2 linked regions of the Rhodopseudomonas palustris genome follow. The protein of the gene in region 1 binds, or shares a complex with, the protein of each later gene. Links are inferred from orthologs where the notes say so. Each region holds a gene or a part of one and is shown in the gene's direction. Other genes may lie near its edges. The genes, in order: hfq and RPPS3_RS03845.

What was found.
Region 2: the proteins of hfq (region 1) and RPPS3_RS03845 are in contact, whole or in part, in a crystal structure (PDB 3VU3), measured with the Escherichia coli proteins. The link is inferred for Rhodopseudomonas palustris from one-to-one orthologs.

The regions. Positions count from the first base shown.
Region 1 is NZ_CP019966.1:2,912,766-2,918,631, forward strand. The notes cover bases 1-2,920. They hold hfq (RNA chaperone Hfq), read left to right. Parts: upstream 1-1,296; coding sequence 1,297-1,545; downstream 1,546-2,920. Other genes in these bases: RPPS3_RS13540 (sigma-54-dependent transcriptional regulator), read left to right, coding at 1-219; RPPS3_RS13545 (D-amino-acid transaminase), read left to right, coding at 259-1,116; hflX (GTPase HflX), read left to right, coding at 1,557-2,920. Outside these bases: more of hflX, read left to right, coding at 2,921-2,927; gyrA (DNA gyrase subunit A), read left to right, coding at 3,130-5,866. UniProt on the Escherichia coli protein: RNA chaperone that binds small regulatory RNA (sRNAs) and mRNAs to facilitate mRNA translational regulation in response to envelope stress, environmental stress and changes in metabolite concentrations.
Region 2 is NZ_CP019966.1:808,231-825,072, forward strand. The notes cover bases 6,731-9,729. They hold RPPS3_RS03845 (catalase), read left to right. Parts: upstream 6,731-7,181; coding sequence 7,182-9,278; downstream 9,279-9,729. Other genes in these bases: RPPS3_RS03840 (c-type cytochrome), read left to right, coding at 6,731-6,771; RPPS3_RS03850 (acyl-CoA dehydrogenase family protein), read left to right, coding at 9,542-9,729. In the rest of the region: fdhF (formate dehydrogenase subunit alpha), read left to right, coding at 1-1,684; formate dehydrogenase accessory sulfurtransferase FdhD, read left to right, coding at 1,684-2,514; RPPS3_RS03825 (formate dehydrogenase subunit delta), read left to right, coding at 2,504-2,719; RPPS3_RS03830 (OFA family MFS transporter), read left to right, coding at 2,783-4,432; RPPS3_RS03835 (PQQ-dependent sugar dehydrogenase), read left to right, coding at 4,696-5,952; more of RPPS3_RS03840, read left to right, coding at 6,187-6,730; more of RPPS3_RS03850, read left to right, coding at 9,730-10,519; RPPS3_RS03855 (AAA family ATPase), read left to right, coding at 10,522-11,469; RPPS3_RS03860 (vWA domain-containing protein), read left to right, coding at 11,469-12,860; RPPS3_RS03865 (acyl-CoA synthetase), read left to right, coding at 13,034-14,560; RPPS3_RS03870 (high potential iron sulfur protein), read right to left, coding at 14,732-15,016; RPPS3_RS03875 (MtrB/PioB family decaheme-associated outer membrane protein), read right to left, coding at 15,155-16,842.

The DNA.
Region 1 (5,866 bases):
CCGCAGGATGTCGGCTCGATGGTGCCGACGATGCCGACCGGCAATAACGGCGAGCACATCATGGGTCTGCCGCTGCGCGAGGCCCGCGAGGCGTTCGAGCGTGATTATCTGATCGCGCAGATCAGCCGGTTCTCCGGCAACATCTCGCGCACCGCCGAATTCGTCGGCATGGAACGCTCGGCGTTGCACCGCAAGCTCAAGGCGCTCGGCGTCGGCTAAGTCGTCCTTCCATTCATATCTCAGACCTGGATTCAATCGATGTCGCGCATCGCCTATGTCAACGGCCGTTATCTCGACATGCGCGATGCGAGCGTGAACATCGAAGATCGCGGCTATCAGTTCGCCGACGGCGTCTATGAGGTCTGCGAAGTGCGCGGCGGCAAGCTGGTCGACATGCCGCGGCACCTGGCGCGGCTGCAGCGCTCGCTCGGCGAATTGCGGATCAAGGAGCCGATGCCGCTCGCGGCCTTGTCCGTCGTGATGCACCAAGTGGTGCGGCGCAACCGGGTGAATCACGGCATCGTCTATCTGCAGGTTACGCGCGGCGTGGCGCGGCGCGATCACGGCTTTCCAGCTGCGTCGGTGAAGCCCGCCGTGGTGGTGACGGCGCGCAGCCTCGATCCGGCGAAGGGGCAGGCCAACGCCGCTCACGGCATCAAGGTGATCACGCTGCCGGAGAATCGCTGGCCGCGGGTCGATATCAAGTCGACGGCGCTGCTACCGAACGTGCTGGCCAAGCAGGCGGCGCGCGAGACCGGTGCCTATGAGGCGTGGTACGTCGACCGCGACGGCTATGTCACCGAAGGCTCCTCCAGCAACGCCTGGATCGTCACCAAAGAGGGCCGGGTGGTGACCCGCTCGGCCGAGGCCGGCATACTCCCCGGCGTCACCCGTGCGGTGCTGATGGATGCGTTCGAAGCGCTGCAGGTTCGGTTCGAGGAGCGGCCGTTCACGCCGGCCGAGGCCGCCGGTGCCGCCGAGGCATTCGTGACCGCGTCCAGCCAGATCGTGATGCCGGTGGTGGCGATCGACGGGCAGCCGATTGGCAACGGCACGCCGGGCGCATTGGCCAAACGTCTAAGAGAGCAGTTTCACCGATTTGCGGTGTTTTCTTAAGCTTTGCGGCGCGGGGAGCATCCACTCGGGGTTTTAGTTGCTTGCTTAAAAGCCATGCCTACCCTCTAATCGGACGTCGGCTTCCGGAGGGGGATCTCGGAGGAGTCGGCAACCGGGGTGGAGCTCCGATAGAGAGACGCGCACCGGCAAGAAAAGACAAAACCAATTGCGGGATAAAAAATGGCGGCAGACCGCGCACAAAACCTTCAAGACACTTTCCTCAACCACGTACGCAAGACAAAGACTCCCCTGACGATCTTTCTGGTCAACGGGGTGAAGTTGCAGGGTATTGTCACCTGGTTCGATAATTTTTGCCTTTTGTTGCGGCGCGACGGTCATTCGCAGCTCGTCTACAAACACGCGATCTCGACGATCATGCCGGGGGCGCCGATCCAGCTGTTCGAAAGCGGCGAGGACTCGCCAGCTTGAGGCGGGCCTGATTGGAACCCCGCAGCATTGACGAGGGCGCCGATCGTCCGCGATCGGGGCAGGGCGGAGAGACTGGACGAGTCATCGTCGTCGGTCCGTATTTGCGCACGCGCCGGGGTGATCCTGACGCGGCGGATACGGCCGTCCGCGACAACGACGCGCGGCTCGATGAAGCCGCGGGTCTTGCGCGCGCCATCGACCTCGACGTCGTCGAGGCGGTGCTCACGCCGATCAGCCAGATTCGTCCCGCGACCTATCTCGGCAAGGGCAAGGTCGAAGAGATCGTCGGGCTGATTGCCGCGCACGAAGCCGACCTCGTGGTGATGGATTGCGCGCTGTCGCCGATCCAGCAGCGCAACCTGGAGAAAGCCTGGAACGCCAAGGTGCTCGATCGCACCGGCCTGATCCTGGAAATCTTTGGGCGCCGCGCCAAGACCCGCGAAGGCACCCTCCAGGTCGAGCTGGCGCATCTCAACTATCAGCGCTCGCGCCTAGTGCGCTCGTGGACCCACCTCGAGCGCCAGCGCGGCGGCTTCGGCTTCATGGGCGGCCCTGGCGAAACCCAGATCGAGGCCGACCGCCGGTTGATCGGCGAGCGCATCACCAAACTCGAGTCCGAGCTGAAGAAGGTGCAGGCGACACGGCGGCTGCATCGCGCCGGTCGGCAGCGCGTGCCGTATCGCGTGGTCGCGCTGGTCGGCTACACCAACGCCGGCAAGTCGACGCTGTTCAACCGGCTGACGCGGGCCGACGTGCAGGCGGCCGACATGCTGTTCGCAACGCTCGACCCGACGCTCCGCGCGATCCAATTGCCGCACGGCGGCAAGGCGATGCTGTCCGACACCGTCGGCTTCATCTCCAATCTGCCGACCCAGCTCGTCGCCGCATTCCGCGCGACGCTGGAAGAGGTGCTGGAAGCCGATCTGATCCTGCATGTCCGCGACATCAGCCACGAGGATGCCGAAGCGCAGCAGCACGACGTCGACAACGTGCTGCGCCAGCTCGGCGTCGATGCGGCCAGCGGCCGGATTGTCGAAGTCTGGAATAAGATCGACCGCTTCGAGCCCGAGCAGCGGGACGAATTGAAGAACATCGCGGCGCGCCGGCCTGAGGATCATCCGTGCCTTCTGGTGTCGGCGGTGAGCGGCGAGGGCGTCGATGACCTTCTGCTGGCGATCGAGCAGCGCCTGGCGGCCACCCGCACCGTGCTCGATCTGTCGATCGATGCGGCGGACGGGGCCGGCGTGAGCTGGCTCCATCGCAACACTGAGGTGCTGGCGAAGGATCTGGTCGACGGCCGATACGCCATGACGGTGCGGGTCGAGGACAACAAGCGCGACGTCGTGGTCGACCGTTTCGGCGCGGTGCCGCGGCCGGATTGAGGGCGCGAATCGGCGCTTTGCGGAAGCGCCGATCGCGGCAATTTCGGCGCCTTTCACGAAGGCTTTTCGCGACCGTCGAAAACGCCCCGTAAGTCTTTGGAAAAACGAGCGGAAAAACCTTCGAAAACCGCGTCCGAAAGGGTGGTTCACAACACCCCGATACGCTATACGAATCCGATCAGATTCTGACCGGAATTCACCCTTGTCCGACAAAGACGACGAGAAGCCCGGGGAGCCGCTGGCGCCCTCGGATATTCGCCCCGTATCCATTCTCGACGAGATGAAGCGCAGCTATCTCGATTACGCGATGAGCGTGATCGTGGCGCGAGCGCTACCGGATGCGCGCGACGGGTTGAAGCCGGTGCATCGCCGTATCCTCTTCGGCATGTACGAGAACGGCTTCGAGTGGAACAAGCCGTATCGCAAGTCGGCACGCACCGTCGGCGACGTCATCGGTAAGTATCACCCGCACGGCGACCAGTCAGTGTACGACGCGCTGGTCCGCATGGCGCAGAACTTCTCGATGCGCGTGCCTCTGATCGATGGTCAGGGCAATTTCGGTTCGGTCGACGGCGATATGCCGGCGGCGATGCGGTACACCGAATCCCGCCTGACCAAGATCGCGCAGACGCTGCTCGATGATATCGACAAGGACACCGTCGACTTCCAGCCGAACTACGACAATTCGGAACGGGAGCCGCAGGTTCTTCCTGCCAAGTTCCCGAACCTGTTGGTCAACGGCGCCGGCGGCATCGCGGTCGGCATGGCCACCAACATCCCGCCGCACAATCTCGGCGAGGTGATCGACGCCTGTATCGCGCTGATCGACGATCCGGCGCTGTCGATCGACGATCTCAACAAGATCGTGCCGGGTCCGGACTTCCCGACCGGCGGCATCATTCTCGGCCGCGCCGGCATCCGCGCCGCCTATCAGACCGGCCGTGGCTCGATCGTGATGCGTGGCAAGGTCGAGATCGAGACCGTCCGCAAGGACCGTGAAGCGATCATCGTCACCGAGATTCCGTATCAGGTGAACAAGGCCACGATGGTCGAGCGCATCGCCGAGCTGGTGCGCGAGAAGAAGATCGAAGGCATCGGCGATCTGCGCGACGAATCCGACCGCGACGGTTTCCGCGTGGTGATCGAGTTGCGCCGCGACGCCGTACCTGAGGTCGTGCTCAACCAGCTCTACAAGTTCACGCCGCTGCAGACCAATTTCGGCGCCAACATGGTGGCGCTGGAAGGCGGCCGGCCGCAGTTGATGAACCTGAAGGATCTGCTGACGGTCTTCGTCGCATTCCGCGAACAGGTCGTCACCCGCCGCACCAAATTCCTGCTCAACAAGGCGCGCGATCGCGCCCACATCTTGGTCGGCCTCGCGATCGCGGTGGCGAATATCGACGAGATCATTCGCGTGATCCGTAATTCGCCTGATCCGAACACGGCGCGCGAGACCCTGATGTCGCGCGACTGGCCGGCCGCCGATGTCGCGGCGATGATCACGCTGATCGACGATCCGCGCCACAAGCTCAACGAGGACGGCACCGCCAGGCTGTCGTTCGAGCAGGCCAAGGCGATCCTCGATCTGCGGCTGCAGCGCCTCACCGCGCTGGGACGCGAAGAGATTTCCGAAGAGCTCGACAAGCTCGCGGTCGAAATCGCCGACTATCTGGAAATCCTGCGCTCGCGGGCGCGGGTGCAGACGATCGTCAAGACCGAGCTCGGCGAGGTCAAGGCCGAGTTCGCAACGCCGCGGCGGACTGAGATTGTCGAGCAGGAAGGCGAGGTCGAAGACGAAGACCTGATCCAGCGCGAGGACATGGTGGTGACCGTGTCGCACGCCGGCTACGTCAAGCGGGTGCCGCTGTCGACCTATCGGGCGCAGCGCCGCGGCGGCAAGGGCCGCTCCGGCATGGCCACCCGCGAGGAGGATTTCGTCTCGCGGCTGTTCGTCGCCTCGACGCACACGCCGGTGCTGTTCTTCTCGTCGCGCGGTCAGGTCTACAAGGAAAAGGTCTGGCGGTTGCCGCTGGCGCCGCCGAACGGCCGTGGCAAGGCGCTGATCAACATCCTGCCGCTGGAGCAGGGCGAGCGCATCACCACGATCATGCCGCTGCCGGAGGACGAAGCCTCGTGGAGCGAGCTCGACGTGATGTTCGCCACCACCGGGGGCAACGTCCGCCGCAACAAGCTGTCCGACTTCGTCGACGTCCGCCGCTCCGGCATCATCGCGATGAAGCTCGACGAGGGCGAGGCGATCGTCGACGTCCAGATCTGCACCGAGCGCGACGACGTGCTGCTGACCGCCGCCGGCGGCCAGTGCATCCGCTTCCCGGTGCCGGACGTGCGCGTGTTCAGCGGCCGCACCTCGATGGGCGTGCGCGGCATCGCGCTGTCGTCCGGCGACAAGGTGATCTCGCTCAGCATCCTGCGTCACTTCGAGGCGACGCCGGCCGAACGCTCGACCTATCTGAAGCAGTCCGGCGCGATCCGCCGTGCCGCGACCGGTGAGGAGAACGAGCCGATCGAGACGCCGGAAGTTGAAGCCGAGGAGGGCGATACGTCCGCGGCGCTGTCGCAGGAGCGCTATGCCGAAATGTCGGCGTCCGAGCAGTTCGTGCTGACGATCTCGGAGAACGGCTACGGCAAGCGGACCTCGTCGTTCGAGTACCGCACCACCGGGCGTGGCGGCAAAGGCATCGTGGCGATGTCGGTGAACAGCCGCAACGGCAAGCTGATAGCGTCGTTCCCGGTCGAAGACTCCGACCAGATCATGCTGGTCACCGACAACGGTCAGCTGATCCGCTGCCCGGTCGAAGGCATTCGCGTCGCCGGCCGCTCGACGCAGGGCGTGATCGTGTTCGACACCGCGGATGACGAGAAGGTCGTCTCGGTCGAGCGCATTCCGGAGACCGACGACGGCGAAAACGGCAACGGCG
Region 2 (16,842 bases), 2.1 Mb from region 1 along the record:
CGGCACGCAGGATTTCGACTCGGTCGAGCATGCCGACGTGGTGATGATCATCGGCGCCAACCCGACCGACGGCCACCCGGTGTTCGGCTCGCGGCTGAAGAAACGGCTACGCCAGGGCGCCAAGCTGATCGTGATCGATCCGCGCCGCATCGACCTGGTTCGCTCGGCGCATGTCGAGGCTGCGCAGCATCTGCCGCTGAAGCCCGGCACCAACGTTGCGGTGCTCACCGCGCTGGCGCACGTCATCGTCACCGAAGGGCTCGCCAACGAGGCGTTCGTGCGCGAGCGTTGCGACTGGAGCGAATACGAGCACTGGGCGGCGTTCGTTTCCGACGAGCGCCACAGCCCCGAGGCGACCGCCGCCTTCACCGGCGTCGATCCGGGCAGCTTGCGCGAAGCCGCGCGGCTCTACGCCACCGGTGGAAACGGTGCGATCTATTACGGGCTCGGCGTCACGGAGCACAGCCAGGGCTCGACCACCGTGATGGCGATCGCCAACCTCGCGATGGCCACCGGCAATCTTGGCCGGCCGGGCGTCGGCGTGAATCCGCTCCGCGGCCAGAACAACGTGCAGGGATCGTGCGACATGGGCTCGTTCCCGCACGAACTGCCGGGCTATCGCCACATCTCGACTGACTCGGTGCGCGAAAGCTTCGAGGCGCTGTGGAACGTCAAGCTCGACAACGAGCCGGGCCTGCGCATTCCCAACATGCTCGACGCCGCGGTCGAGGGCTCGTTCAAGGCGCTGTATGTGCAGGGCGAGGACATTCTGCAGTCGGACCCCAACACCAAGCACGTCGCGGCCGGTCTCGAAGCGATGGAATGCGTGATCGTCCACGACCTGTTCCTGAACGAGACCGCCAACTACGCCCATATCTTCCTGCCGGGCTCGACCTTCCTGGAGAAGAACGGCACCTTCACCAATGCCGAACGTCGCATTCAGCGCGTCCGCAAGGTGATGTCGCCGAAAAACGGTCTGGAAGATTGGGAAGTCACGCTGCGGCTCGCCGAGGCGGTCGGCTACAAGATGAATTACACCCATCCGTCCGAGATTATGGACGAGATCGCCGCGCTGACGCCGACCTTCACGGGTGTGTCCTACGACCGGCTGGAAGAACTCGGCTCGATCCAGTGGCCGTGCAACGAACGCGCGCCGGAAGGCACGCCGGTGATGCACATCGATCATTTTGTGCGCGGCAAGGGCAAGTTCGTCATCACCGAATACGTCGCGACCGACGAGCGCACCGGGCCAAGATTCCCGCTGCTGCTCACCACCGGCCGCATCTTGTCGCAGTACAATGTCGGCGCGCAGACCCGGCGGACCGCCAACACGGTGTGGCACGACGAGGACCGGCTGGAAATCCATCCGCACGACGCCGAGCAACGCGGGGTGCGCGACGGCGACTGGGTGCGGCTCGCCAGCCGTGCCGGCGAGACTACGCTGCGCGCGCTGATCACCGACCGCGTCGCGCCGGGCGTCGTCTATACGACGTTCCATCACCCCGACACCCAGGCCAACGTCGTCACCACCGAGTACTCGGACTGGGCCACCAACTGCCCGGAATACAAGGTGACGGCCGTGCAGGTCGCGCCGTCGAACGGCCCGTCGGAATGGCAGCGCTCCTATGAGCAGCAGGCGACGGCCGCGCGGCGGATCGCGGTGCCGGCGGAGGCGGCGGAGTGATGGCGCGGCCGACCGTCCACACCGGCAAGACCAAGGTCTGGCGTCACGGCCGGATGCAGCCCGGCACGCGCGCGATCCCCGACGAGACCCCGGTCGCGATCAGCTACAACGGCTCCTCCCAGGCGGTGATGATGGCAACGCCGGCCGATCTGGAAGACTTCGCGATCGGATTCAGCCTGAGCGAAGGCGTGATCGGGCAGGCGGCCGAGATCGACAGCCTGGAGATCGTGCCGCACGACGACGGCGTCGAACTGCGGATGTGGCTCGCGGGCGATGTCGCCGAACGTCTGCAGCAGCGCCGCCGGCATATCGCGGGGCCGACCGGTTGCGGGCTGTGCGGAGTGGACTCGATTGCCGAGGCGGTCCGTCCGGTTGCGACCGTCGGTGCCGGCCGCAGTTTCTCGCCGCAGCAGATCATCGCCGCGATCGAGGCCCTGCCGCCGCTGCAGAAGCTCAACGTTGAAACCCGCGCGGTACACGCCGCTGCTTACTTCACGCCGGAGCACGGCATTGTTCATGTGCGTGAGGACGTCGGTCGCCACAATGCGCTCGACAAGCTCGCCGGCGCGCTCGCCCGAGATCGCATCGATGCAGCGAACGGCCTCGTGCTGCTGACCAGCCGGGTCTCGGTCGAGATGGTGCAGAAGACCGCCGCGATCGGCGCCGCCGTGCTGGTCGCCGTGTCGGCGCCGACCGCACTTGCGGTGCGAATGGCCGAGGCTGCCGGCATTACGCTCGCTGCAATTGCGCGTGCCGATGGCTTTGAGCTGTTCAGCCATCCGCAGCGCATCACCGACATCGATCACAAGGGAGCTGCCGATGTCGCCTGACCGGCTGGTGTATATGGCCAATCAGATCGGCGCGTTCTTCCGCAGCCAGGGGCCTGACAGGGCCGTGCCGGGTATCACCGAGCATTTGAAGAAGTTCTGGGAGCCGCGGATGCGGCGGGCGATCATCGCGCATCTCGAGGCCGGGGGTGATGGACTCGCGCCCGAGGTGCGGGCCGCAGTGGAGGCGTTGAAAGGGGCAACTTAGCAAGGGCGCATGCGACGACGGTCAGTCCGAAAACGGACGGCCGCAACAGGGGAAGGAAACGACATGACCATATTGGATGGGGCCGGACGGCTGTCCGGCGCAAGGCCGGGTATTTTTGATCGCGAACGGATTATCGCTACCGCCGGTTTCAATCGTTGGCTGGTGCCGCCGGCGGCACTTTGTATCCACCTCTGCATCGGCATGGCGTATGGCTTCAGCGTGTTCTGGCTACCGCTGTCGCGCGCGGTCGGGCTATCGGCGCCGAAGGTCTGCGCCGACATGACCATCGTGCAGGAGCTGTTCACCACCACCTGCGACTGGCGCGTCGCCTCGATGGGGTGGATGTACACGCTGTTCTTCGTGCTGCTCGGCGCCTCGGCCGCGGTGTGGGGCGGGTGGCTGGAACGGGTCGGTCCGCGCAAGGCCGGCTTCGTCGCTGCGGTGTGCTGGGCCGGCGGCTTGGTGCTCGGCGCGCTCGGCATCTATCTGCATCAGCTCTGGCTGCTGTGGCTCGGCTCCGGCGTGATCGGCGGCATCGGTCTCGGCCTCGGCTACATCTCGCCGGTGTCGACGCTGGTGAAGTGGTTCCCGGATCGCCGCGGCATGGCCACCGGCATGGCGATCATGGGCTTCGGCGGCGGCGCGATGATCGGCGCCCCGCTGGCCAACATGTTGATGAATTATTTCAAGACCCCGACCGATGTCGGCGTGTGGCAGACCTTCCTGGCGATGGGGCTGATCTACTTCGTGTTCATGACCATCGGGGCGTTCTCCTATCGCCTGGCGCCGCCGAACTGGCGGCCGGACGGCTGGACCCCGCCGGAAAAGAACAACGCCTACATCACCGCGCATCAGGTGCACCTCAAGGACGCGCACAAGACCAAGCAGTTCTGGCTGATCTGGGCGGTGCTGTGTCTCAACGTGTCGGCGGGCATTGGCGTCATCGGTATGGCGTCGCCGATGCTGCAGGAAATCTTCGGCGGCAAGCTGATCGGTCTGCCGGACCTGTCGTTCAATCAGCTGTCGGCCGAGCAGAAGACCGTGATCGCCGGCATCGCCGCCGGCTTCGCCGGTCTGCTGTCGCTGTTCAACATCGCTGGCCGGTTCTTCTGGGCGTCGCTGTCCGATCACATCGGCCGCAAGAACACCTATTATGTGTTCTTTCTCCTCGGCATCGTTCTCTACGCGCTGGCGCCGACGCTCGCCGCGATGGGCAGCAAGGCGCTGTTCGTGCTCGCCTTCGGCATCATCCTGTCGATGTATGGCGGCGGCTTCGCCACCGTGCCGGCGTATCTGGCCGATATCTTCGGCACTCAGTTCGTCGGCGCCATCCACGGCCGGCTGCTGACCGCCTGGGCGACCGCCGGCATCATCGGCCCGGTGGTGGTCAATTACATTCGCGAAGCGCAGATCGCCACCGGCGTGCCGCGCGCGCAGGTGTATGACTTCACGATGTATATCCTCGCCGGCATGCTGGTGCTCGGCCTGATCTGCAACGCGATGGTCAAGCCGCTCGCCGACAAGTGGTTCATGAAGCCCGAGGAGGTTGCCGCGCTACAGGCCAAGGGTGCAGCCGCCAATGTCGGCGGCGGCTCCTACGGCATCGGCAAGGGTGGGCTCGATGCCCGTGCCGCGGCGTTCTGGCTGTTCGTCGGCGTTCCGCTCGCCTGGGGCGTTTGGATCACGCTGCAGAACGCGATGAAGATCTTCTGATCCTGGCCAAAGCCGCGGGACGGCGGTTCGCCGCCGTCCCGCTTTTGATTTGATCGTTTGGTTTGAGCTACGCGCTTCATTGCACTGCATCGATTGCGGCGCAGCGAATGTTCATCGCGATTCACTCGCAATCGTTCTTCTCTCCCGAAACGGATGTGATAGCGTCTCGCCACCGGCGTCTTCCGCCGGCGACGATCCGACGCGAACCGTTCCAACTAATAAGAATCAAAGCGGCCGGAATGGCCGCCGAGGGAGTGAACGAGATGACATCGGTCTTCACACGATCCGCTGTTGCCTGCGCCATTGCATTGGCGGCGGCCGCGGCGATATCGCAGGCTGGCGCGCAGGGGCTGAAGAAATACGAATCCGGCAGCAAGGAATTCTGGACCAACCCGCCGCCCGATTGGTTCCTCGGCGACGAGACCGAAGCGCAGAAGGGCCTCGCGCCGCCGGCCGGTCCGCCGACTGGGTCGTCCGACGCCGAACTCGCAGCGATGATGAAGAAGATCAAACTGCCCCCGGGCTTCAAGATCGAGGTCTATGCCTCGGGCGTGCTCGCCGCGCGGCAGATGGCGTGGGGCGACAACGGCACGCTGTTCGTCGGCTCGTTCGGACTCGGCAACGTCTATGCGATCACCGACAAGGACGGCAAGAAGCAGGTCAAGACCATCCTCAAGGGCCTGAAGATGCCGACCGGCCTCGCCTATCGCGATGGCGCTTTGTACGTCATCGATATCGACAAGCTGATCCGCTACGACAATGCCGAAGCCAACCTGGATAATCTTGGCTCCGGCAAGGTCGTCTATGACGACATGCCATCCTACGTGGCGCACGGCTGGAAGTATCTCGCCGCCGACAAGGACGGCTGGTTCTACGTGCCGTTCGGTCCGCCCTTCAACATCGGCATCCCGCCGACCTCGGTGTCGCAGATCCGCCGCGTTGATCCCAAGACCGGCAATGCCGAGATCGTCGCGCTCGGCGTGCGCAACTCCGTCGGCGGCGACGTCGATCCGCGCACCGGAAAATACTGGTTCACCGAGAATGCGCGCGACTGGATCAGCGACGACATGCCGAGCGACAAGCTCAACATGATCGCCAAACTCGGCGAGCATTTCGGCTATCCGTATTGCCATCAGGGCGACATGCCGGATCCGAAATTCGCGATGGGGCATCAGTGTTCGGAGTTCACCCCGCCGGTCCTCAATCTCGGCGCCCACGTCGCTCCGCTCGGCATGAAGTTCTACACCGGCGACCAGTTTCCGGCCGACTTCAAGAACGCGATTCTGATCGCCGAACACGGCTCCTGGAATCGGCACAAATATCAGGGTGGCCGGATCGTCAAGGTGACAGCCGATCCCGACGGCAAGAACGCCAAGCAGGAGGTGTTTGCCGACGGCTGGATCGAAGGCGATCAGGGCTATCTCGGCCGCCCGGCCGATATCGTTCTGGCCAAGGACGGTTCGATCCTGGTGGCCGACGACTGGGCCGGCGCGATCTATCGCATCAGCTACAGCAAATGAGCTCGAGCTGAGCGCACTCTCCCCACGTCGTCATTCCGGGGCGCCGCGCAGCGGCGAACCCGGAATCCATGCTCCCCGTGCCGTTTGTGAGGCCCGACCACCGCCCTCGTGATTCACCCCCGATCGCAGTGGTTATGGATTGCGGGCCTTCGCCCCGGCCGGCTGCGCCGACCGCGACGAATCCCGGAATGACGAACTCCAACCACAAGCTCTGAGCCAACAGAGGCCCCTTGCATGACTCGCCTGCTTCCTGCGCTGTCGTTCTGTTTTGGTCTGCTTGCCTCCCCTCTCGTCGCCGGCGACATCGAGGCCGGCAAGGCCAAGGCTGGTGTGTGCACCATCTGCCACGGCGAGAACGGCATCTCCAAGATGGAGTACACCCCGTCGCTGGCCGGACAGCCCGATCTCTACATTCAATGGCAGCTGGTATTCTTCCGCGCCGGCACCCGCGAGAACGCCAATATGCGCTCGGTGGTCGAGGATCTCAGTAACGAGGACATCCGCAATCTCGGGGCGTATTTCGCCTCACTGCCGCCGATGAAGAATCTGAAGCCGGATGAAAAGCCCGAGCTGTCGCGCAAGGGCGCCGAGGCCGCGGTGGGGCGGCGCTGCGCATCCTGCCACACCGACAGCTTCGCCGGCACCAAGGCGACCGCTCGGCTCGCCGGTCAGCGCGAAGAATATCTGATCAAGGCGCTGAACGAATTCAAATCCGGCCAGCGCTCCGGCGGCGCGATGGCGGCGATGGCCGACGTCGCTTATCAGCTCAGCGAAGAAGAGATCTACGCGCTGGCGCATTATCTGGCGCATTTGAATTAGGGTGTTTCGTCGATCGTTCACTACGATTGGGAGGCTGCCAAGCACCGCCTTGTCACCGTCGTTGGGAGGCCGAGTACGCGCCAAAATGGTCATTCCGGGGCGCGCGTGAAACGCGCGAACCCGGAATCTCGATTTAGCGGATCACCCCTCGATAACCTCTGGATTCCGGGTTCGCTCACTGGCGTGAGCGCTCCGGAATGACGGGGGTGGGCGTTGACCTGCGAGCTTGATGACAGGGCAGGGCTGTCGACCTGTCTGCATCACTCGTTTCATCCCAGGAACCAATCCGCATTCACGCCGTAGTCCAGCGGCGGACGACTCTCTCGCACAGTTGGATCGACACGGCAGCGATGGCTTCGATCGCCGCGAGAGCCGCGCCGCCATCACTCTGTCCTTCTGCGCGAGGTTCCATGGCCGACAAGCATCCCGAACTGAAATCCGCCAAGCTGGCCGACGCATCGATCCATCGCGGGCCTGGCGGTGAGACCCATCAGGTTGCCAGCGGCGATATGCCGGCGCTCACCAGTCGGCAGGGCATTCCGATCAGCGACAATCAGAACAGCCTGAAGATCGGCCGGCGCGGGCCGACGCTGATGGAAGACTTTCTATTCCGCGAGAAAATCTTCCACTTCGACCACGAGCGTATCCCCGAGCGCGTCGTGCATGCGCGAGGTTTCGGCGCCCACGGCTTCTTTGAGACCTATGAGTCGCTGTCGGACATCACCGCTGCCGACATCTTCCAGCGCGCCGGCGAGCGAACGCCGGCTTTCGTGCGGTTCTCGACCGTCGCCGGCAACAAGGGCTCATCGGATCTGGCGCGTGACGTCCGCGGCTTCGCCGTCAAGCTCTACACGCGCGAAGGCAACTGGGACATCGTCGGCAACAACATCCCGGTGTTCTTTATCCAGGACGCGATCAAGTTTCCCGATCTGGTGCACGCCGCCAAGCAGGAGCCGGACCGCGGCTTCCCGCAGGCGCAAACCGCGCATGACAATTTCTGGGACTTCATCTCGCTGATGCCGGAATCGATCAACATGGCGCTGTGGATCATGTCCGACCGGACGATCCCGCGCTCGTTCCGGTTCATGGAAGGATTCGGGGTCCACACCTTTCGGCTGATCAATGCCGAGGGCAAATCGACCTACGTCAAGTTTCACTGGAAACCGAAGCTCGGGATGCAGTCGGTGGTGTGGAACGAGGCGGTGAAGATCAACGGCGCAGACCCGGACTTCCACCGTCGCGATCTGTGGGGTGCGATCCAGGCCGGCGACTATCCGGAATGGGAGCTTGGCCTGCAGCTGTTCGACGACGCCTTCGCGGACGAATTCGAGTTCGACATTCTCGACGCCACCAAGATCATTCCGGAAGAGCGCGTGCCGATCCGCCGCGTCGGCCGGCTGGTGCTCGATCGCACCGTCGATAATTTTTTCGCCGAGACCGAGCAGGTCGCGTTCCACACCGCCAACATCGTGCCGGGCGTCGACTTCACCAACGATCCGCTGCTGCAGGGCCGCAACTTCTCCTATCTCGACACCCAGCTGAAACGGCTCGGCACCACCAATTTCACCGACCTGCCGATCAACGCCCCGAAGTGTCCGTTCCACAGCTTCACGCAGGACGGCCACATGGCGTTCAACAACCCGCGCGGCCGTGTCAACTACGAGCCGAACAGCTGGGGGACCGGACCGCGCGAGACGCCGAAGGGTTTCCGCAGCTTTCCGGCCGAGGAAACCGGCGAGCGGCGCCGCGCCCGCGGTGAACTGTTCGCCGATCACTACAGTCAGGCGCGGCAGTTCTACGTCAGCCAGAGCGAGATCGAGCAGACGCACATCAAGGACGCGTTCGTGTTCGAACTCAGCAAGGTCGAGACGCCGGCGATCCGCGCCCGCGTGGTGTCGCATCTCGTCAATGTCGACAAGACGCTCGCCCAGATGGTCGCCGACGGTCTCGGCATCAAGCTGCCGGCGGCTGCCGAGCCAGCCCGCAAGCCGATCACGGATTTGCCGCCGTCGCCGGCGCTCAGCATCGTCAAGAATGCGCCGGGCAGCTTCAAGGGCCGCAAGCTCGGCATTCTGGTCAGCGACGGCGCCGACGCCAAGCTGCTGGCGGCGCTGGAGGCCGCCGCCACGCAGCAAGGCGCGATGGTCGAACTGATCGCCCCGAAGGTCGGCGGCTTCACCGCGTCCGATGGTAAGCCGCGGCCGGCGAAGCAGAAGGTCAATGGTGGTCCGTCGGTGCTGTACGATGCGGTCGCGGTACTGCTCTCGCCAGACGGCGCCCTGCAACTGCAACAAGAAGCGACCGCGCGCGACTTCGTCGCCGACGCCTTCGCCCACGCCAAGTTTATTGCGGTCACCAAGGATGCGGCGGCGCTTCTGGAGAAGGCCGGCGTCGAACCCGACGGCGGCGTGATGAGTCTCGGCGGACCGAAGGACGCCGAGCGTTTCCTGGAGCTTTGCTCGCAATTGCGGTTCTGGGAGCGCGAGCCGAAGGTTCACGCGGTGTAACTAAGCTTTCTATTCTGCGACATTGATGGCGCGCGGCGGAGTCAGCTTCGCCGCGCGTCGCATTCCATTTGCCGGAATACAACAAACACTCGCCGCCGCCGCGGGCTTGTTCTACACACGGAGCCATGAGTGAGCTTCGAACACCGGGCGCGTCAGGCGCGACCCTCGGGACGACAGAGGCGGCGACAGCGGCGGTCGCCGCACGCATCGCGCGTTGGCGGGCGCTAGCCGCAGATCGATCCGGCACCGATCCGTTCATACCGATGGCCGAGGCCGCTCTGTTCGAGATCGGCCTTCCCGGCAGCGATGCGGCGCTCGACAGCTACGGGGCGATCGCACAGGCCGAACGGGCGATTGCGGCGTCGACCGGCGAACTCGGTCTCGCCACGGCGTTTGCCGGGCGCCAACTGATCGCGCGGTTCTTTATCGCCGGCTTCGCCGACGCGGCGCAGCGCGGCGAGCTGGTGCCGCGGATCGCTTCGGGGCGCGGCTGGGCCGCGGTGGCGATCTCGGAGCCCGGTGCCGGTGCGCATCCGAAGCATCTCCAGACGACCGCCGAACAGCGGGCCGACGGCTACGTCATCAACGGCCGCAAGGCGTGGATCACCAACGGTCCGGTCGCCGATTTGTTTCTGGTGCTGGCGATCACCGGCGTCGAGCAGGGCCGCAAGCGCTACGGCCTGTTTCTGTTGCCGCGCGGCACCGAAGGATTGACGCTGACCCCGATGCCGTCGCTCGACGTGCTGAAGCCGGCCTCGCATTGCGAACTGAGCTTTGAGAACTGCGTCGTGCCGGCCTCGGCGCGGATCGGCACGATGCCGGATGCCTATCCGGCGATGGCGCTGCCGTTCCGCGATCTCGAAGATACGGTCGCCACCGCGACCACTGTCGGCTTCCTCGATTGGCTGCTGCACACGGTCGCGGCGCGGATCGCGAACAGCGAAGAGAACGCACTGACGCTCGGCCGCCTCGCTGGACTGCTGTCGCTGGCACAAGCGGGAAGCGCCGCCGCGGTGCAGGCGCTGGACAGCGGCGAGCCACCGATTGGCGCGCGCGTCATCGGCGTCCGTAGCCTGGCGCGTATGCTCGTCGAAGAGCTGCGCGCGCTGCTTCCGCCGGATCGGATCGACGATCAACTCACCCGATCGCTGGCGGCGTTCGACGTGCTGGCTAATGTGGCGCGCGAGCCGCGCAAGCAGCGGCAGATCGCCCTCGGCCAATCTCTCTGGAGCAATCAATAGCTATGACTGCGAATCTGCCGATGCAATCCATCGAGGCCGTCACCGCAGGTTTGGCATCGGTCGGCTATATCGCCAGCCGCCAGATCGCCACTGCGGTGTATCTGGCCGAGAAGATCGAGAAGCCAATCCTGGTTGAAGGCCCCGCCGGCGTCGGCAAGACCGAACTGGCCAAAGCGCTGGCGAGCTGGCGCGGCCTACAAATGATCCGGATGCAGTGCTACGAGGGGCTCGACGAGGCCAAGGCGCTGTACGAGTGGAAATACGCCAAGCAGCTGCTCTACACCCAGATCCTCAAGGACAAGCTCGGCGAAGTGCTAGGCGGCGCGCAGACACTGACCGATGCGCTCGGTCGGCTGCACGATTTTGGCGACGTATTTTTCTCCAAGGAATTCGTCGAGCCGCGACCTCTGCTCAAGGCGCTGGAGCAGCCGCAGGGCTGCGTGCTGCTGGTCGACGAGATCGACAAGTCGGACGCCGAGTTCGAGTCGCTGCTGCTCGAAATCCTGTCCGACTACCAGGTGACGATCCCCGAGCTTGGCACCATCAGCGCGACGGTGAAGCCGCTGGTGCTGCTGACCTCGAACGGCGAGCGCGACCTGTCGGATGCGCTGAAGCGGCGCTGCCTGCATCTGCACATCGGCTTCCCCGAACAGAAGCTGGAGGAGCGCATCGTCGAGAGCCGCGTGCCCGGCGCCGGCGAGACGCTGCGCAAGCAGATGGTCGGCTTCATCAACCAGATCCGTGCGCTCGATCTGAAGAAGCTGCCGTCGGTCAGCGAGACGATCGACTGGGCGCGGGTGCTGGTGCTGCTGCAGGCGAGCGAGCTCGACCACCAGACCGTGAAGGACACGCTCAACGTGCTGTTGAAGTACGAAGCCGACATCGAAACCGCGTTGCCGCAGGTCTCCGGCTTCGTCGCCAAGGCCGGGCGCGAGGGCGTGTTCGGCTGATGCGCGAGGAGCTGCACCGCTTCTTCCGGGCGGCGCGCGGCGCCGGCGTGCGCGTGTCGCCGGCCGAGAGTATCGACGCGATGCGGGCGGTGTCGGAGGTCGGCTTTGCCGATCGCGGCCTGTTGCGCGACACCCTGCTGGTGACGCTGGCCAAGACCCAGGACGAGAAGCAGGCGCTGGCGCAATGCTTCGATCTGTTCTTCAGCCGGCCCGAGCCGAAGACCAATGCGGACGCCGCGGAAGGGGCCGATCAGCAGTCCGAAAGTGGGGCATCACCGTCGCAGCTGAGCGGCAACAGCGCGCCAGGGCAGGGCGGCGGTGAAGACTCGGCGCCGCCGGAGCTCGGCGAGCTCGCACAGATGCTGCTGGCGCAGGATCGCAGCGCAGTTGCCGCCGCGCTCGCCGGCGCGGCGAACGAAGCATCGCTCTCCAACATCCGGTTCTTTACCCAGCGCGGCCTGTTTCAGAGCCGGATGATGGAAGCGCTCGGCGTCGGCCAGTTGCGCGACGATCTCGACCGGCTCAAGGCCGATGATTCGGCGCAGGCGGAACGGCTCACGGCGGCGCTCGACGGCCTGCGTGACAGCGTGCGCGAAATGGTGGCGCAAGCGCTGCTGCTGTACGGCCGCGAGGAGGCCGAAAACCTGCGCCACGAGGTGCTGCGCAATGCGCCGATGATGCGGCTGGAGCGACGCCAGGTCGAGCAGATGAAGGAGCTGATCCGCGCCATCGCGCGGCGGCTTCGCGAGCGCTACAGCAAGCCGCGCAAGCGGCAGCGCCGCGGCCATCTCGACGTCCGCCGCACCATCCGCCGCAACGCCGCCTGGGGTAACATTCCGTTCCTCACCGCCTGGAAGCGGCGGCATCGCGACCGGCCGCAGATCGTGGCGCTGTGCGACGTCTCCGGCTCGGTGGCGCAGGTGTCGGATTTTTTCCTGCTGCTGATCCATAGCCTGCACGAGGTGGTCGACGATGTCCGATCCTTCGCCTTCTCCGGCCACCTGATCGAGGTCAGCGACATTCTCGACAAGCAGGAGCCGGAAGCTGCGATGCGCGAGATCATGTCCAAGGTCGGCTTCGGCTCGTCCGATTACGGCGCCTCGCTGGCGGATTTCGAAAAGCGCTGGCTGCGCGCAGTGACGCCGAAGACCACGGTGATCGTGCTCGGCGACGCCCGCAGCAACAATCTCGATCCGCGCACCGACATTCTGCGCACGATCTCGGAGCGCGCCAAGCGCGTGGTCTGGCTCAATCCCGAAGGCCGGATGGGCTGGGGCTGGGGCGATTCGGAAATGTTCCGCTACGCGCCGTTCTGCAACGTGGTCCGGCAATGCGCCACCGCCAAGCAGCTCGAACGCGCGGTCTCGGACATCGTGGCAGCTTATCAGTAGCCGCTGGACGGCGCCGGCCTGTCTTGCGCCGACCGGCTGCACACGTGGTTCAATTTCGCGATAGTTAGTTGCGGCGCACAAGATGCGGCGATTGACTTCCCGCCGGCCCGCGCTTTCACTTCCCTCGTCGAGACGGCCATCAAGAGCCGCCGACCTTCCGAGGGAGAAAACCGATGAGCTTCGCTTACTTCGACTGGATCGCCCATCACGCCGAGGTCCGCCCGGAGCGGATCGCGGTGGTCGATCTCGCCACCAGCCGCGCCATCAGCTACCGCGCAATGGACGAACGGGTCGACCGGCTGGCGGCGCATCTCGCAACGCTCGGCGTCGGCCGCGGCGATCGCGTCGCGGTGCTGGCGCTGAATGCGGTCGAGACGCTGGAGGTGCAGTTTGCCTGCTTCCGGCTCGGCGCGATCTTCGTGCCGCTCAACGTCCGCCTCACGGTGCACGAACTGTCCTATATCGTCGGCGATGCCGCGCCGCGGGTGCTGGCGCATGACGACGAGCTGGCACCGATGGCGGCGGAGTTGAAGGCTGCGTGCGGCGTGCCGCATCTGCTGGCGTTCGGTCCGGCCTATGAGACCGCTCTGGCGAGCTCGTCGCGTCTCGGTAACGCCGAGCCGGTAACGCTCGATGACGTTTCGACCATCATGTACACCTCCGGCACCACCGGAAAGCCGAAGGGTGCCATGATCACCCATGGGATGACCTTCATCAACGCGGTCAATCTCGGCATCCCGGCGTTCATTTCGCAGCGCACGGTGTTTCTCTGCGTGCTGCCGCTGTTCCACACCGGCGGGCTGAATTGCTACACCAATCCGGTGCTGCACGCCGGCGGCACCACCCTGCTGATGCGCGCATTCGATCCGGGCGCGGCGCTGTCGATTATCGGAGATCCGTCGGTCGGGCTGACGCATTTCTTCGGCGTGCCGTCGATCTATCAGTTCATGTGCCAGCATCCGGCGTTTGCGGCGACAGACTTGTCGCGGCTGCAGATCGCCGGCGTCGGCGGCGCACCGATGCCGGTGCCGCTGTTGAAGATCTGGCAGGAACGCGGCTGTGCCCTGGTCCAGGGCTACGGCATGACCGAGACCAGCCCGGCGGTGCTGATGCTCGATGCCGACGATGCCGCGCGCAAGGCCGGCTCGGCCGGCAAGCCGGTGCTGCACGCCGACCTGAAGATCGTCGGTCCTGATGGCGAGCCGGTGAAGCCGGGCGAGATGGGCGAACTCTGGGTGAAGGGCCCGAACATCACCCCCGGCTATTGGAATAGGCCGGACGCCAACCGCACCTCATTCACCGACGGCTGGCTGCACACCGGCGATGCCGCGCGCGTCGATGACGAAGGCTTCTACTACATCGTCGACCGCACCAAGGACATGTACATCTCGGGCGGCGAGAACGTGTATCCGGCCGAGGTCGAGGATGTGCTGTACCAGCTGCCGGAGATTGCCGAAGCGGCAGTGATCGGCGCGCCCGATCCACAATGGGGCGAAACCGGAGTCGCGGTGGTCGCGCTCAAACCCGGCCAAGAGCTGAGCGAGGCGAAACTGCTGGCGCATTGCCGCGAGCGGCTGGCGCGGTTCAAATGTCCGCAGCGCGTCAGTTTCGTCGAAGCATTGCCGCGCAACGCCACCGGCAAGGTGCATAAGCCGACGCTGCGCGAGCGCATCCTGGTTCGCGAGACCGCCGACGCGTGATCGCACTCCGCCGAAGCGGGCGCAGTTCATCGATCATGCGCCGGCGAGAGCGGTGCTGATCAGGTAAGCGCCTGCAATGACGCAAGCTCCAGCTCCGACTGAATCGGACCCGGAGCTTGCGACCGCTGTGCCGCTCGTCGTTGCGCAGCAGATGACGTGATCGGTGGCGCGTTACGCCTTGCCGGCGTAGAGGCGGCACCAGCCGTTCTCGCTGATCGGGCTTTCGACCGTGATGCATGAGCTCGGCGGCCGGAATTGGCGGCAAGTGCCGCAGCGCTTGGCACCGTTCGGCGACTCCTGATAGCCGGCATCCTTGTGAGAGGCCTTCTTGGTGACCTGGGCATTCGCCGCAGCCACGCCGGCGCCCAGCATCGCGGCGACGCCCGCGGCTCCGACGCCGGCCTTCAGCAGCTTGCGCCGCGACAGCGGCGGCTGGTCATTGCGTTTGTCGTTCATCGTCTGTCGTCCTCCCATCGTTGTTGACGTTGGTTGGTATCGGCCGGCGGCCACGTCTTTGCCGCCGGCCGCAAGCTCGCCGCGTTCGCATGCGAGCCGATCCTGTCGCGATGCGGCGCCGCATCGCGGCGCTGCCGCTCACCATTTGGCGTTGAGCGAGACCTGGAAGTACTGCGCGTCGTAGTTCGGATTGGTGGCGCCCATGTCGATCATCCGCGCCAGCGTGGTGTCGACCAGATACAAATAGGGCGACATCAGATCCTGCTGCCAATTGTCGACGCTGTTGCGCTCCCAGATGTAGCGCGCCTTGACGTAGACCTCACCGGTCCAGCCCAGCTTCGCCACGATCGACGGATCGATGGTGTGCTTCAGCGACGCATCGAGCCGTTGATAGTTGGTCGACACCGTTGGGAACGGCCGGTAGACAGTGCCGCCGGCATTCGCCAGCATCGCGTAGCCGTTATAGGGGCCGTAGTCCCAATCCTCGTGCGAGAACGAGATCGCATAGCCGAGCTTGAAATCGAGGACGCCGGGAATCAGCTCCAGCGTGCTGGCGATCAGGATGGTCTGCACCTTCTCGAGCGTGTTGCTGCCGAACGCATTGATCGGCGTGGCGTTGGGCAGGCCGGTGGCGGAGTTGGTCAGGGTGCCGCTGCCGACCTGGAAGCGATCATAGGTTTCGTACAGATACGACGCCTGGATCGAGGAGCCTGGCGTGAAGCTGTAGGTGACGTCGATGCCGGCGTTCCAGGTGTTGCTCTTCTTCAGGCCGAAGAACAGCGGATCGTCCGGGTAGTCCTCAAACCGCAGGCCGGCGGTCGGTGAAATCACGAAGTCCCGAAACACGCTGCCGGCCGGGCCGGAAATGTCGAGGAAGGCGTTGGCCTTGGTCTGGTTGCGGTTCGCCATATCGAACTTACGCATCAGCAAGTTGGTGCCGTTGTTGGCGGTGGCGCTGTAATAGGTGTCGCGCGCCATCGCCAGGCCGTCGTAATTGTCGTAGCGGCGTTCGGAATACTGGCCGCTGGTGCGCAGCGTCGCGATGTCGTGGACCTTGAAGTCCGCGGTCAGCTTGCCGATGAACTCGTTGGTGACGTTGGCGTCGCGGCGGGAGCGGTCCCACTGTTCCCAGCCGAACGTGCTGCCGAATGTGACCCACTTGGCAGGGCGCCACTGCATCTCGCCGCTGGCATTCTGCTTGGTGTAGGACATCGATAGCGACCGCCGCGGGATGCCGGCGGCGATGCCGGTGGCGGACGAATCCTCGACCACGTAATTCGGCATCAGCAGTTCCGGCGTCTGGTTGTCGTTGTCGTAGTAGCGATAGCGCGTGGTGGTGCGGAATTCCGGCGTCCACTGAGTCGTCGCGGTCGTGTTGTAAAGCGCGGTGTTGACCTCGCCATTGAGGCTTGAGGCTGGCAGCAGGAAGGTCGTGATGTTGGGATTCACGGTGAACGGCATGAAGGCTTCGTTCTGCCGCATCGTGGTGTATTGGAACGTGCTGTTCCAGCGCGTCTTGAACGGCAGATCGATGCCGGTGGTGACGCCGGTATTGTAGGCCTGATTGCTCGGCATCAGGCTGATCCGTGCCGCCGGCGAGAACACCCGCGGATTGGCGGGGTCGAAGAACGGATTCTGCACGGTGAACGAATTGAAGCTGTTGTCGTAGAGCGAAAATCCACCGCCGACCTGGACGTTGTAGTGACCGCCCCACGGCGTCGGACCGAAGTATTGGCCGCTGAGCTTGCCGATCTGGGTGGTGTCGTCGATCGGCCGCGGCGCCTGCATCTGCTGCAGCCCGGTGGCGGCGAGGCCGCCAATCGGAA